2 regions of the Burkholderia sp. IDO3 genome follow, and region 1 is predicted to be linked to the other one. Evidence: predicted binding sites of a transcription regulator. Region 1 holds the regulator's gene; the other holds the start of a gene.
What was found. Region 1 encodes FliA, which starts transcription of late flagellar genes. Its sites were predicted from a motif close to CTAAAGTTTNNNNNNNNNNNGCCGNTA; they were not measured.
Positions count from the first base shown of each region.

Region 2: flgM (flagellar biosynthesis anti-sigma factor FlgM) is a predicted target of FliA. The motif match lies at 5,280-5,306, and genes of this name have one in related genera.

Region 1 covers NZ_CP028963.1:204,117-211,615, reverse strand. The annotation lists gene ahcY (adenosylhomocysteinase) at 1-1,198, opposite strand, end outside; S-adenosyl-L-homocysteine riboswitch at 1,231-1,353, opposite strand; gene DCN14_RS15360 (RNA polymerase sigma factor FliA) at 1,431-2,165, opposite strand; gene DCN14_RS15355 (AAA family ATPase) at 2,181-2,990, opposite strand; gene flhF (flagellar biosynthesis protein FlhF) at 2,983-4,758, opposite strand; gene flhA (flagellar biosynthesis protein FlhA) at 4,755-6,857, opposite strand; gene flhB (flagellar biosynthesis protein FlhB) at 6,854-7,499, opposite strand, start outside.
Region 2 covers NZ_CP028963.1:3,426,699-3,434,197, reverse strand. The annotation lists gene DCN14_RS30835 (glutathione S-transferase family protein) at 1-6, shown strand, start outside; gene DCN14_RS30830 (multifunctional CCA addition/repair protein) at 3-1,244, shown strand; gene DCN14_RS30825 (XRE family transcriptional regulator) at 1,281-2,093, opposite strand; gene DCN14_RS30810 (M24 family metallopeptidase) at 2,474-4,321, shown strand; gene DCN14_RS30805 (flagellar protein FlgN) at 4,392-4,832, opposite strand; gene flgM (flagellar biosynthesis anti-sigma factor FlgM) at 4,918-5,250, opposite strand; gene flgA (flagellar basal body P-ring formation chaperone FlgA) at 5,369-6,595, opposite strand; gene flgB (flagellar basal body rod protein FlgB) at 6,800-7,288, shown strand; gene flgC (flagellar basal body rod protein FlgC) at 7,325-7,499, shown strand, end outside.

The sequences.
Region 1 (7,499 bases):
TCGACATCACGAACGACGGGTGGCCGGTCGCGCAGCCGAGGTTCACCAGGCGGCCTTCGGCCAGCAGGATCACGCGCTTGCCGTCCGGGAAGATGATGTGGTCGACCTGCGGCTTGATGTTTTCCCACTGGTACTGGCGGGTCGACGCGACGTCGATTTCCGAGTCGAAGTGGCCGATGTTGCAGACGATCGCGTTGTGGCGCATCGCCTTCATGTGATCGTGGCCGATCACGTGGAAGTTGCCGGTCGCCGTCACGAAGATGTCGGCCTTGTCGGCCGCGTATTCCATCGTCACGACGCGGTAGCCTTCCATCGCCGCCTGCAGCGCGCAGATCGGATCGATTTCGGTGACCCACACGGTCGCGCCGAGGCCGCGCAGCGATTGCGCGCAGCCCTTGCCCACGTCGCCGTAGCCCGCGACGACCGCGACCTTGCCCGCGATCATCACGTCGGTCGCGCGCTTGATGCCGTCGACGAGCGATTCACGGCAGCCGTACAGGTTGTCGAACTTCGACTTGGTGACCGAGTCGTTCACGTTGAACGCCGGGAACGGCAGGCGGCCGTCCTTTTCCATCTGGTACAGGCGGTGCACGCCGGTCGTGGTTTCCTCGGTTACGCCCTTGATGTGCGCGAGACGCGTCGAGTACCAGGTCGGGTCGGCGTCGAGGTGCGTCGCGATCGACTTGTACAGCGCGACTTCTTCCTCGTTGGTCGGCTTCGCGATCACCGAACGGTCCTTCTCGGCCTTCGAGCCGAGGATCAGCAGCAGCGTTGCGTCGCCGCCGTCGTCCAGGATCATGTTCGCGAATTCGCCGTTCGGCCATTCGAAGATGCGGTGCGAGAACTCCCAGTATTCGTCGAGCGACTCGCCCTTGAACGCGAACACCGGCGTGCCCGATTCGACGATCGCGGCAGCCGCGTGGTCCTGCGTCGAGAAGATGTTGCACGACGCCCAGCGGACATCGGCGCCGAGCGCCTTCAGCGTCTCGATCAGCACGCCGGTCTGGATCGTCATGTGCAGCGAGCCCGCGATGCGCGCGCCCTTCAGCGGCTGCTGCGCCTTGTATTCGTCGCGGATCTGCACGAGGCCCGGCATTTCGGTCTCGGCGATGTTCAGTTCCTTGCGGCCCCAGCCGGCAAGCGCCATGTCGGCGACGACGTAATCCTTGGAAGCCTGGGAATCGATAATGGCGTTCATCACGCCCTCCTTTCTAAAAAGTTTCTAGATTGGTGACGTGAGCGCCGTTCAGGAAGCGGGGCCGGCGCGCATCCAACATCTCGCCGCACGGCTGCTTGGTGAAGCTCTCCGAGCCTGGCGGACGCAGAAGGTCCGTCGCAACGCTCCTCGGAAAACGGGAGGGATTGTAGCAAATCGGCGCGAGAATTGCGCGGCACGCGCGGCGTCGGCGCGCGTGGGCACAATGAAAGGGTCAGGTTTCCGCGCCGACCCACGCCTGTTCGCGCAACCGCGCGCGCAGCCGCGCAACGGCCTGGCTGTGCAGCTGGCACACGCGCGACTCGCTGACTTCGAGCACCGCGCCGATCTCGCGCAGGTTCAGCCCGCGCTCGTAATACAGCGACATCAGCAGCTTCTCGCGCTCGGGCAGCCGCTCGATCGCGTCGACGAGCGCATCGCGCAGATGGTCGTCGAGCAGCGCCGACAGCGGATCGGCGTGATCGACGCGATAGCGGTCGAGGAACGGCTCGTCGTCGGCCGCGCGGTCGAAATCCTCGTAGTAGATGAGCTGGCTGCCGTGCAGGTCCTGCAGCATCCCCTGGTATTCGTCGAGCGGCATCTTCAGGTGCTGCGCGATCTCGGCCTCGCTCGCCGAGCGGCCGAGCTGCTGCTCGACCTGGTGCACCGCGTGCTCGACCTCGCGCGACGTCTTGCGCAGGCTGCGCGGCAGCCAGTCGTTGCTGCGCAGCTCGTCGAGCATCGCGCCGCGAATGCGCTGCGTCGCATAGGTCTCGAACTGCGCGCCCTGGTCTTCCTTGTAGCGGCCGGCCGCATCCATCAGGCCGATCATGCCGGCCTGGATCAGGTCGTCGAGATCGACGCTCGCCGGCATCTTCGCGACGAGCTGCAACCCCAGGCGCCGCACGAGCGGCGCGTATTGCGCGAGCACGTCGGCCTGGGTCATCTTTCCTTGAGCGTTGTACATCATGGCTCTCTCCTTCGCTCACGCGGCGTGGGCCGCACTCGCCTCGTACGACGGCTTGCCGCCCGCGTGGACGGCGCGGCCCGCCCCCGAACGCGGGCGCATCGGCCAGTACAGCAAGTCGGCGGCAATCTGCCGGTAGTCGCGCGCGGCCGCCGACGACGGGAACGCGTCGACCGCGGTGTGCATCAGTTCGCGCGCCCGCTCGACGAGCGGGTCGGCGCTCACGCAGCCGGCATCCGCGATCGACACCGTCAGGTAGCGGTTCGCGACGCCCGCCAGGTTGTCGAAGGCGGTCTTCGCGTCCGCGTGGTTGCCGACGTGGTTGGTCAGCACGCGGAACTGCGCGAGCGCTTGCGCGAAGTGCAGGCGCTTCATGCACGCGTAGGCTTCGGTGATCGCCTTCGCGGAAACCCGCGTGACGATCAGCACGTCGTGCGCCTCGCGCGCGAGCGCCGAGAGCGCGCCGTCGGCGCCGGGCCGCGCATCGACCAGCACGATGTCGGCCTGGCCGTCGATGAAGTCGCTCAACTGCGCATCGCTGTAGCCGCCCTGCCCGGCCGCGCACAGGCCGAAGCCGGCGGCCACCCGCGTGCGTTCGCCGTCGCGCAGCCGTGCGCCCGCGAGCGTCGCGGTGGCCGAACGCGCGCCGGCGCGCTCGTCGACGACGAGCACGTCCTTGCCGAGCGCGGCCAGCGCCGCCGCGAGGTTCACGACGGTGGTGGTGCAGCCGACGCCCGCCGGGCCGCCCGTCACCGCGACGACGCGCGACGCGCGTCCGGCCAGCAGGCGGCGCAGCCCTTCGGCCTGGTCGATGATCCGTTTATCCAAATCGCACCTCGTGCAGTTCGGCGGTGGAACGTACGGTCAGTGCGGAAAGCAGCGTCGGCATGTCCTCGTCCTGCGGCACGAAGGGCGAGCCGTCGCGCGGCACACAGAACGCGCTTTTCAGCAGGAAGCGGGTCGTCGCGACATACAGGTTCTCCGGCACCTTCTGGCCGGTCGACACGTAGTGAACGGGCAGCTTGTAGCGGATCACCGTGTCGAGCACGCCGCCCAGGTGCGTCGCCTCGTCGAGCTTGGTCAGGATGCAGCCGGCGAGGCCCGGAGATGCCGCCTGCGGATGCTCGCCCGCGCTGCGGTACGCCTGGACGACTTCGTTGAGCGTGTCGCCGTGGCTCGTCGCGTTGAGCAGCAGCAGGCGCTGCACCGGCGCGTTCGCGCCGTGCAGCATCGCGATCTGGTCGGACAGCGCGCGATCGCGCTGGCTCATGCCGATCGTGTCGATCAGCACGATGTGCTTGTTGCGCAGTTCGGACAGCGCGAGCGCGAGATCGCCCGCATCCTTCACCGCGTGCACCGGCACGCCGAGGATCTTGCCGAAGATGCGCAGTTGCTCGTGACCGCCGATCCGGTAGCTGTCGGTGGTCAGCAGCGCGACCTTGCTCGCGCCGAAGCGCATCACGCAGCGCGCGGCGAGCTTCGCGGTGGTGGTCGTCTTGCCGACGCCGGTCGGCCCCATCAGCGCGAACACGCCGCCGCGCTCCATCAGCGCATCCTCGCTGTCGAGCACCGGCAGGTTCGCCGCGAGCACCGACTGCGCCCATTCGAGAGCCTGCTCGAAGGTCTGCGTGCCGTCGCCCGGCGGCAGGTTGTCGACCAGCATCCGCACGAGCTGCGCGGAGAAGCCGGCCGCGAACAGGTGCTTGGTCAGCGCGCCGTGCACCGGGCTGCGGCGCTGGCGATCGTGCCACATCAGGCTGTCGAACTGCTCCTGCATCATCCCGCGCATCGCGCCGAGCTCGTGCATCACCGTGTCGTTGACGACGCTTTCGATACGCGACTTCACGGCGTCGGCGACCACGGCGGCCGCGTCGGCGGACAGGCGCGCGCGCTCGGCCGGCTTCGCGGCGTCCGCGTCGTTCGCACGGGCGGCGGCGGTGTCGTTCGTACGGGCGGTGGCCGCGGTCGCGGCCGGCATCCGGCGTTCGGCGTCGCGCACGATGTCGCGCGCCCAGCCGGCCGGCGCCGCGTCCTGCGGTGCGGGGGCCGGCGCTTGCGGCGCGGCGGGTGCCGCGTGGGTACGGATCATCAGCGCGTCGCGCTGCTGCGTCAGGCGCTTCGCATGCTCGACGAGCCACGGCGCGGGTTCGGAGGGCGTCGCGGGCGCGGTGGCTGCGGACGCCGACGCGGCGCGCGACGGCGACAGCTCGGCCGGCGCATTCGTGTCGGCGTCGAACGCGGCCGGCTCCGCCGCTTCGGCGCTGGCGCCGAACACCGACGAGAACACGTCCGGCAGGCCGCCGGCGCCGGCGGCATACGGATTGCCGGCCGGACGTGCGGGCGCGGCGCCCGGGCGCGACACGATGCCCGGCACCGCGGCGGCCGGCACGGACTCCGGCCGCGGCGCGCTCGCGCGCGGGCGGACGGCAGCCGACGGCGCGACCGCGGCGAGGTCCGAATCGGCGAGTGCAACGATTTCGACGCTACCGTCATCGAGCGTGCGGTTCGACAGCACGACGGCGTCGGCGCCGAGTGCTTCGCGCACGAGGCGAAGCGCGTCGCGGCTGGTCGCGCCGGTGAATTTGCGAATGTTCAAGCGGGACCCCCGATGACGTTAACGACTTTGATCGTGCGTGTATCCGGCACTTCGGCGTACGACAGCACTTTCAATTGCGGCAGGCTGCGGCGCAGGAAACGCGCGAGCATCGCGCGCAACGCGTGCTGCACGAGCAGCACGGGCGGCAGCCCGAGATTCTGTTGACGCAGCATCGCTTGCTGCGTGCCGGTCAGAAGGTTGTGCGCAAGGCCCGGCTCGAGGCCCGGATTTGCGCCGGTGGCGAGCGCCTGCGACAGCACGCGCTCGAGATTCGAATCGAGACCCATCACCTGCATCTCGCCCGCGCCCGGATACCACTGCTGCGTGATCGCCCGGCCGAGCGACAGCCGTACCGCGGCGGTGATCTCGTACGCGTCGCCGCGGCCCGCGTGTTCGGACACGGATTCGAGGATCGTGCGCATGTCGCGGATCGGCACGCCTTCGTCGAGCAGGTTCTGCAGCACTTTCTGCAGCGTCGTGAGCGAGATCGTCTTCGGCACGAGATCCTCGACGAGCGACGGCGCGTCCTTGCCGGTGCGCTCGACGAGCGCCTGCACTTCCTGGCGGCCGAGCAGTTCGGCCGCATGCTGGACGACCAGATGGTTCAGGTGCGTCGCGACCACCGTGCTCGCATCGACCACCGTGTAGCCGTACACCTGCGCCTGCTCGCGCATCGCGACGTCGATCCACACGGCCGGCAGCCCGAACGCCGGATCCTGCGTGAGCGCGCCCGGCAGCGCGGCCGTCACCTGGCCCGGGTTGATCGCGAGCCACTGGCCGGGGAACACCTCGCCGGTACCGATCTCGACGCCCTTCAGCGCGATCCGGTACGCGTTCGGCCGCAGCTCGAGGTTGTCGCGGATGTGGATCACCGGCGGCAGGAAGCCGATTTCCTGCGCGAATTTCTTGCGGATGCTCTTGATGCGCTTGAGCAGCTCGCCGTCGCTGTTCTTGTCGACGAGCGGAATCAGCCGGTAGCCGACTTCGAGGCCGAGCGGATCGATCAGCTGCACGTCGTCCCAGGTCGCTTCGTGGCTTTCTCCCGGCAGCGCGGCGGGCGGCGCGATCTCGGTCACGTCGCCGGCCGCCACGCGGGCCGCCGCGCGGCGGGTCTGGGTGCGCGCCAGCCAGATCGCGCCGCCGCCGAGCGCGAGGAACGCGAAGTGCGGCATGCCCGGGATCAGCCCCATCAGCACGATGATCGAGCCGGTGATGACCAGCACGCGCGGGTTCGCGAACAACTGGCCGGTGATCTGCGTGCCGATGTCCTCGTCGGTCGCGACGCGCGACACGATCACGCCGGCCGCCGTCGAGATCACGAGCGACGGAATCTGCGCGACGAGGCCGTCGCCGATCGTCAGCAGCGTGTAGTTGGTGCCCGCCGCGGCGAAGCTCATGTCGTGCTGGACCATCCCGACGATCAGCCCGCCGATCACGTTGATCGCCATGATGATCAGGCCGGCGATCGCGTCGCCGCGCACGAACTTCGACGCGCCGTCCATCGACCCGTAGAACTCGGCTTCCTGCGCGACCGCGGTGCGGCGCTTGCGCGCCTGCTCTTCGTTGATGAGGCCCGCGTTCAGGTCGGCGTCGATCGCCATCTGCTTGCCCGGCATCGCGTCGAGCGTGAAGCGCGCGGACACTTCGGCGATCCGCCCCGCGCCCTTCGTGATGACCATGAAGTTGATGATCATCAGGATCACGAACACGACGATGCCGACCGCGAAGTTGCCGCCGACGAGGAAGTGGCCGAACGCCTCGATCACCTGGCCGGCCGCGTCGGGGCCGGTGTGGCCCTCGAGCAGCACCACGCGCGTCGACGCGACGTTCAGCGACAGGCGCAGCAGCGTCGAGAACAGCAGCACGCTCGGGAATGCCGCGAAATCGAGCGGCTTCATCGTATACATGCTGACGAGCAGCACCATCACCGACAGCGCGATGTTGAACGTGAACAGCAGATCCAGCAGCATCGGCGGCAGCGGCAGGATCATCATCCCCAGGATCATGCAGATGAGGATCGGGCCGGCGAGCGCGCGCAGGTTGGTGCCGGCGAACGGGTTCGGGCGCTTGCCGAACAGGCCGGTGGTCGGGGTGCTCATGCCGCGCCTCGCGTGCCTAGTGCGTCGTCGGCTTCCTCGCGCGCGTCGTCGGCCGGCACCGACGTGCCCTGGTCGAGCTCGGCCGGCACGACGAGATCGACCGGCGCCGCCGGGAACGCGCCGCCTTCCGCGCGGAAGCGCTTGAGCTGGTAGACCCACGCAAGCACCTCGGCGACGGCCGAGTACAGCGAGCCGGGAATCTCGCGTTCGAGTTCGACGTTGTGATACAGCGCACGCGCGAGCGGCGGCGCTTCGAGCAGCGGCACGTTGTGCTCGGCCGCGAGCTCGCGGATGCGTGCGGCGACGAGGTTCACGCCCTTCGCGACGACCTTCGGCGCGCGCATCTCGCCATCCGTGTATTGCAGCGCGACGGCGAAGTGCGTCGGGTTCGTGACGACCACGTCGGCCTTCGGCACGGCAGCCATCATCCGGCGCCGCGCGATCGCGCGCTGCTGCTGGCGGATGCGGCCCTTCACGTGCGGATCGCCTTCGTTCTCGCGATGCTCGCGCTTCACTTCTTCCTTCGTCATGCGCAACTTCTTGTTGTACTGCCAGATTTGGTAAGGCACGTCGAGCGCGGCGACGACCAGCATCCCGGCAACGGTCGTGCCGCAGCACACGGCGACCAGATGCAGCGCGTCG
Region 2 (7,499 bases), 370 kb from region 1:
CCATGAACATCTACGCAGTCGGCGGAGCGATCCGCGACGAATTGCTCGGCGTGCCGGTTCAGGACCGCGACTACGTGGTGGTGGGCGCGACGCCCGAGCAGATGGCCGCGCAGGGCTTCCGGCCGGTCGGCAAGGATTTCCCCGTGTTCCTGCATCCGGACACGCAGGAGGAATATGCGCTGGCGCGCACCGAGCGCAAGACGGCGGCCGGCTATCACGGCTTCCAGTTCTACTACGCGCCGGACGTGACGCTCGAAGAGGATCTCGCGCGGCGCGACCTGACGATCAACGCGATGGCGCGCGAGGTGAGCCCGGAGGGCGCGCTGGTCGGCCCCGTGATCGACCCGTTCGACGGGCAGGCCGACTTGCGCGCGCGCGTGTTCCGGCACGTGAGCGACGCGTTCGTCGAGGATCCGGTGCGGATCCTGCGGATCGCGCGCTTCGCCGCGCGCTTCGCGGATTTCACGATCGCGGACGAAACGCTCGCGCTGATGCGGCGGATGGTCGGCGCGGGCGAGGTCGATGCGCTGGTGCCCGAGCGCGTATGGCAGGAGATCGCGCGCGGGCTGATGGAAGCGAGGCCGTCGCGGATGTTCGCGGTGCTGCGCGAGTGCGGCGCGCTCGCGCGCATCGTGCCGGAGGTCGACGCGTTGTGGGGCGTGCCGCAGCGCGCCGACTACCACCCGGAAGTCGACACGGGCGTGCACGTGATGATGGTCGTCGACTATGCGGCGAAGCAGGGCTATTCGCTGCCGGTGCGCTTCGCGGCGCTCACGCACGATCTGGGCAAGGCGACGACCCCGGCGGACGTACTGCCGCGCCACGTCGGCCACGAAGGCCGCAGCGTCGACCTGCTCAAGCCGTTGTGCGAGCGGCTGCGCGTGCCGAACGAATGCCGCGATCTCGCGCTGGTGGTCGCGCGCGAGCACGGCAACCTGCATCGCGTGATGGAGATGGGCGCGGCCGCGCTGGTGCGGTTCTTCGAGCGCAGCGACGCGCTGCGCAAGCCGGCGCGCTTCGCCGAGCTGCTGCAGGCGTGCGAATCGGATGCGCGCGGCCGGCTCGGGCTCGAGGCCCAGCCGTATCCGCAGGCGGAGCGGCTGCGCGTGGCGCTGGTGGCGGCGCGCAGCGTCGACGCGGGCGCGATCGCACGCGGGGTCGGCAACGACGCGCTGCAGATCAAGGATGCCGTGCATCGCGCGCGCGTCGAGGCCGTCAAGCAGGCGCTCGCGATCGCCGAATAGGGTGGACGGGCCGGGGCGCCGCCCGGCTGCGCCGCGCTATTTCTTCGTGCGGGCTGCGGTGCGGCGGGCCGGTGTGGCGGCAGCCGGGCGTTTGCCGGCAGGCGTGCGCGGTTTCGCGGCAGGCGGCTTTTCCGCGGCGCGGGCCGGTTTGCCGGCGGGCGCCGCGACTTGCGCGTCGCGCTCGCGTTTGGCCGCCGGTTCGCGCCGGCTCACGCGCGGCTCGCCGGGTGCCGCGTCGGCATCGTGCCCGGCCGGCCGGATGCCCATCGTCGCCGAAACGAGTTCGGCGCAGCGGTCGTCGAAGAGCGGCAGCGTGCCGACCGCGATCAGCTCGGCGGGCCCGTCGCCGACGTTCGCGACGCGATGGCGCTTGCGCGCGTCGAAGTGCAGCGAATCGCCGGGCGCGAGCGGGTAATCCTGCTTGCCGATCGTGTAGCAGAGCTGGCCGGTCAGCACGTACACGAACTCGTCGCCGCCGTGCGCGACCCATTCCGACCGGTAGCCCTCCATCATCCGGACTTTCAGCGCGTTGATCTGGCTGCCGTCGAAGGTGGTGGACAGCCGCTCGTACCATTGCGACATCGCATCGACCGCGTACGGTTCGCGACTGCCTTCGTGCGAGTCGGGCTGCGCCTGGCGCGGCTGGTCGATCAGCGCGCCGAGCGGCACGTTCAGCGCCTTCGCGACGTTGACGAGCGACGACAGCGAGATGCCCGTGAGATGGCGCTCGACCTGGGACAGGAACCCGACCGACAGATTCGCTTCGGTCGCGACTTCCAGCAGCGTCTTCTTCGCTTCCCGGCGCAGGCGCCGAATGCGCTGGCCGATACGCATGATGTCTGAATCCATGAATCTCTTTCGTGGCAACGAGTCGGAAGGCGAGCGGAAGGGCGGTGCAGTCGCCGGGCCGTTGTTTTGACGCGAATCGCGCGAGACATGGCCGTCCGGCCAACGATGCGGGCGCATTGTACCGTGCGGCATCGCCCGCGCGGCATGCCGTATCGGCAATTTTAGCTGCACCAAAATTTTAGCTTGACCTCAATTTCGGCGTGCTCTAGATTCTGTCGCGCTGCATCAGGAATTTTAGTGAGACAAAAATTCAGAGCCTGGCCGCGCGACCTACGCGGCGGGTGGCCCGACGGGGCGCCGGACGCACGCCACGCTGCGTGTCGTCCGCGTATCGCATTGCGCCGCGGGCGGCCGATAACAACGCATCACGCGAGCATCCGATGATCGATCGACTGAAATACACCTTCTCCGGCCTTCCCCCGTACGATGCCGCCGTTGCCGACGCGCAGGCGGGCCTGTCGCGCGTGCTCGACGCGCTGCGGCTCGACGCCGTGGTCGTCACGTCGCAGGACGAATACATCACCGAATACCTGCCGCGCCGCAACAACCCGCGCTATGCGCTGTCGGGTTTCGACGGCTCGGCCGGCTGCGGGCTGTTCCTGAGCGACGCGGCCGCGCGCGCGCTCGACGTGCCGCGCTTCGTGCTGTTCGTCGACGGCCGCTATCACCTGCAGGCCGAGCAGCAGTGCGATCCGGCGCGCGTGCACATCGAGAAGCTCGGCATGAACGTGACGATCTGGCAGGCGCTGGCCGACTGGCTGGTCGCGGGTGCGGGCAGGCTCGAACGGATCGGCTACGACGCGCTGCGGATCAGCGTCGGACAGCGCGACCGGCTGGTCGAGCAGACCCGGGCCGCGCGGCTGGAATGGGCGAGCCTCGCCGAGCGCGAGATCGACCGCGCGATCGCGCTGCCGGGCTGGGTGGTCGAGCGGCCGATCTTCGAGCTGCCGGAAGCCATGACCGGCGCGAGCGTCGCGCGGAACCTCGCCACGCTGAACGCGCGGCTCGCCGCGCACACCGGTGCGGCGCACGGCAAGACCGCGTTCTTCACCTGCGCATCGGACGACCTCGCGTATCTGCTGAACAGCCGCGGCTATCACATCCCGAATGCGTCGTCGCACCTGGGCTTCCTGTTCGCGATCGGCGAGCAGGTCGCGCTGTTTTTGCCGGAAGGCTGCGACCGGTGCCCGGTCGAGCTGGCGTCGTATCCGGCGCTGCACGTGATCCGGCGCGACTTCGCCGAACTCGAACGCTTCCTCGCGCCATTCGCGGTCGACCACGTGTGCTACGGCTTCGAATCGGTCAACTGCGCGCTCGTCGAGTCGGTGCGCCGCGTGTGGCCGCAGGCGCGCCACGCCGATTTCAATCCGGTCGAGGCGATGCGCGCCAGCAAGACGCCGGCCGTGCTCGACCGCTTCCGCGATGCGTTCGCGCGCAGTTCGGCGGCGATCGCCGAGACGATGCGCTGGGCGAAGGCCGGCGAACCGGGGCAAAGCGCTACCGAATACGATCTCGCGCGCACGATCAACGACGCGTACGGCGCACGCTCGGCGCTCGCGCTGACGTTCCCGTCGATCGCCGCGAACGGCGCGAACAGCGCGTTCGCGCACTACACGGCCGCGAGCGCCGACGTCGGGCTGACCGAAGGCGACCTGGTGCTGCTGGATAGCGGCGCGTACTACGACGCCGGCTTCGCGACGGACTGCACGCGCGTCGTGCTGCGCCGCACGCGGGCGGACACGGTGGCGCAGCCGTGGCAGCGCGAGATCTACACCGTCGCGCTGAAGGCCTGCGTCAAGGGGCTCGTCACGCGCTTCCCGAAAACGGCGACGGGCGGCGACGTCGATGCGGCCGTGCGGCAGGTGTGCCGCGACCACGGCTACGATTTCGGCCACGGCACCGGGCACGGCGTCGGGATCCACGTGCACGAAGGCGGCGTGCGGTTCGCGCCGGGCGCGAAGTACGGGCTGGTGCCGAATGCGGTGATTTCGGTCGAACCGGGCATCTACGTGCCGGGCAAGGGCGGCGTGCGGATCGAGAACATCGTGATCGTGCACGCGGACGACGCGTCGGATACCGTCGCGTTCGAGAACATCGTGACGGTCGGCTACGACTGGGACCTGATCGATCTCGAACTGCTGGACGACGACGAGCGCGCGTATCTGCGCGACTACGAGCGGCTTTGCGTGGAACGCGGCACGCAGGTCACTGCCTGTCCGCTGCTGTGAAGGGGGGAGTCGGGCGGGAGACGGCGCGCGGCGACCGGATCACCGCGCGGCCCGCTTGCGCATCGGCACGTCAGCGCATCAGCGCCGACACGCGCCCGTCCGGCCCGTAGACGCCGCTCGGCGCGGGCGCCGAGCGCAGCACGGCAAGCGCGCGCTCGTTGTAGTCCATCCGGATCCGGATCAGCATCCCGTTGTTCGCATTGGCCTGGCGCGCGCGTTCGGCGGCCTGCAGCAGCAATTGCCAGCGGCCGGCGAGGCGCGCATCGCGCTCGGCGGCCTGATCCATCCCTTTCTTGCCGGCCGGAAAGCCGAGCGCGGACAACTGCGTGTCGCGCGCGCGTTCGAGCAGCGCGAGCCGGTCGAGCAGCGCGGTTTTCTTCTCGACGATGCCGGGCAGCATGTCCAGCGGCTCGGGCGTCGTCAGCGCCTTTTCCTCGTAGGCGAGCAGCGACGCGAACGCCTCGACCGTCGCGTGTTCGTCGTTGACCGTGGCCAGCAGCTCTTCTCTCATCGCATCATGCTCGTCGCGCCGGCGCGCGTGTCGGCGCACCGGCAAACCGGGGGACCGGCCGGGGCGTGACAGGCCCCCATCCGGCTCAGTTGCCCTGCGGACGCTGCTGTTGCAGCAGGTCGCGGGCGGTATTCAATACGCCGTCGGCAATCTTGTTCACGTCGACCGTCAGCGTGCCGTTGTTCAGCGCGTCCTTGATCGACTGGACGAGCGCCGTGTCGATGTCGGCGTCGCCCGATGCCGACGCCGAGCGCAGTTGGCCGGACAGGCCCGACAGGTTCACGGTCGTGTCGCCGCCGGTCGATCCTGCGTCGGCCGCCTGCGCGGACGTCGACGAAGCCGCGCCGGATTGCGCGCGGGTCGCGCCGTTGCCGGTCGGCGCAAGTGGGCTCGGGTTCGGAGTGGAATCGATCTTCACGATGGGTTTCCTGTACGGTTTGACCCAGATAACGGCCGGGCCGGCCCGAACTTTAGCATCGCGAGCCCGAAATACTTCGAATAAACAATTCTTTGCAATCTTGCGCGGTCATCCGTCCCTACAGCGGAATCTCCACGGTGCCGGCGTCCTTGACGATCGCCGTGACGATCTGGCCCGCCGCCATCCTGACCCGCACCGACTGGCCCGGGGCCGCATTCGCGAGCACGCTGCCTTCGGCCGAGATCGTGAAGCCGGGCCCGGCTGCCACCACCCGCACCGTCTGGCCGGCCGATACCGACGCCGCGCTCTTCAGCATGTCCTGGCGCAGCGGCAGCCCGGCCGAGATGCGGGCGAGCGCGGTCGCGCCGACCGCCTGCGCGGGATCGGTGATCACCGCGAGCGGCAGCACCGTCAGGTCGCCGTCGCGCGCGACGAGATCGGCCGCGGTGAGCGGCTCGCCGGGCGTGATCTGCCGCGCGGCGACGTAATAGGTGGCCTGCACCGTGACCTTCGCCTGCAGATAGACGGTCCACGGCCGTTCGCCCGCGCAGCGCACGCCCACCGTCGTGCGGCCCCACAGGCGCGCGCCGGTCGGCAGGAACGGTTCGAGCGTCGTGCACGTGGCGAGCCCGCGCGGAAACGCCGGCGCGACGGTCGCGGTGGTCTTGCCCGGCAGGCCGGCGATCTGCTGCTGCAGGAACGCGAGCGCCGTGCGCCGGATCGCTTCGGGGTCTTGCTGGCCCGGCAGCGGGGCGGGATGGGCCGCTGCCGCGGGCGCGGGCGCCGCCGCGTTGGCGGTGTTGGCGGCATTGGCGGAAGTCGCCGGCGCGCGCGGCGCCGTGGCGGCGCGTGCGGCGATCGCAGGCTGTCGCGCGAGCCGCGCCATGTTCGACGCGGGCTCGGCCGCGCCGGCGACGACCGTCGCGACGCCGGCCGGATCGACGGCGCGCGGCGCGTTGCCATAACCGGCGTTCGCGCGGGCCGCCGCGTAGGTCGAGGCCGGCGGCGGGTTCGTCGCGACCGTCGCGCTACCCGGCTGCGCCGCGTAGCCGGCTCCGGCCGCCCCGGTCATGCCTGGCGTTGGCCGGTACGCATTTCCTGCCGTTTCGGGCGCGATGCCCGCCCCGGCGCCGGCATGCCCGACATTCCCGCCGAACTGCCCGCCGCTTGCCGCGTTCGCCTGCGCGAGCGCGGTTTCGGCCGTCTCGCCGCGTCCGGGAATCACGATCATCCCGTCGTCCGCGCGCGCGGCCGGCACGGCGAGCCACAGCGCCGCGGCGAGCGCGAACGCACGCGGCACGCGTGTGCCGCGCCGGTCGTCCCCGCGAAGTGCGCTGCCTGTCATCGCCGTGTCCTCGATCCGTTGATCCGATTCGCATTCTAGGGAGCGGGGCCGCCGCGCAAACGACGAATAGAGGGGGCCTTTGCCGCGTTATTCGCCCGATTGCCGGTTGCGCGCGCCGCCTACCATCGCTGTCATGGAAAAAAGCCTCTTGGGTCGCCATCCGGCCCGACGGGCGTGCAGCGCTTCATACGGAGAGACGCACACATGCTGGACAAACTCGATGCCGAATTCGCGTTCGGCCGGCAGGCGCTCGACGTACGCGCCTACCGGCAGGAACTGCTGTCGTCGAACATCGCGAACGCCGATACGCCCGGCTACCAGGCCCGCGACGTCAATTTCGCGTCGACGCTCGCGCGCTCGCTGAAGCAGGCCGACGGCGGCGTCGCGCCGGGCAACGCCGCGCAGTTGCCGATGGCGCAGCCGGCCGGCGTGACGAGCGGGATGACGATGGTGTCCACGGCGCCCGGCCACATGGCCGGCGCCGCGAAGCTGATGCCGACCGGCGGCCCGGCCGACGACTACGGCCGCGCGCAGTACCGGATGCCGCTGCAGCCGTCGCTCGACGGCAACACGGTCGATCTCGACGTCGAGCGCGTGCAGTTCGCGGACAACGCGCTGCACTACGAAACCGGGATGACCGTGATGACCCAGCAGATCAAGGCGATGATCGCCGCGATCTCGACGAACTCGTAAGCGCGCGGCGCTTGCGCACCCGAACAAGGAGCCTCCATGCCCTCGTTGATGAACATCTTCGGCGTCGCCGGTTCGGCGCTGTCCGCGCAGTCGCAGCGCCTGAACGTCACCGCGTCGAACCTCGCGAACGCCGACAGCGCGACCGGCCCCGACGGCAAGCCGTACAAGGCCAAGCAGGTCGTGTTCGAAACCGACCCGCTCGGCGGCGTGC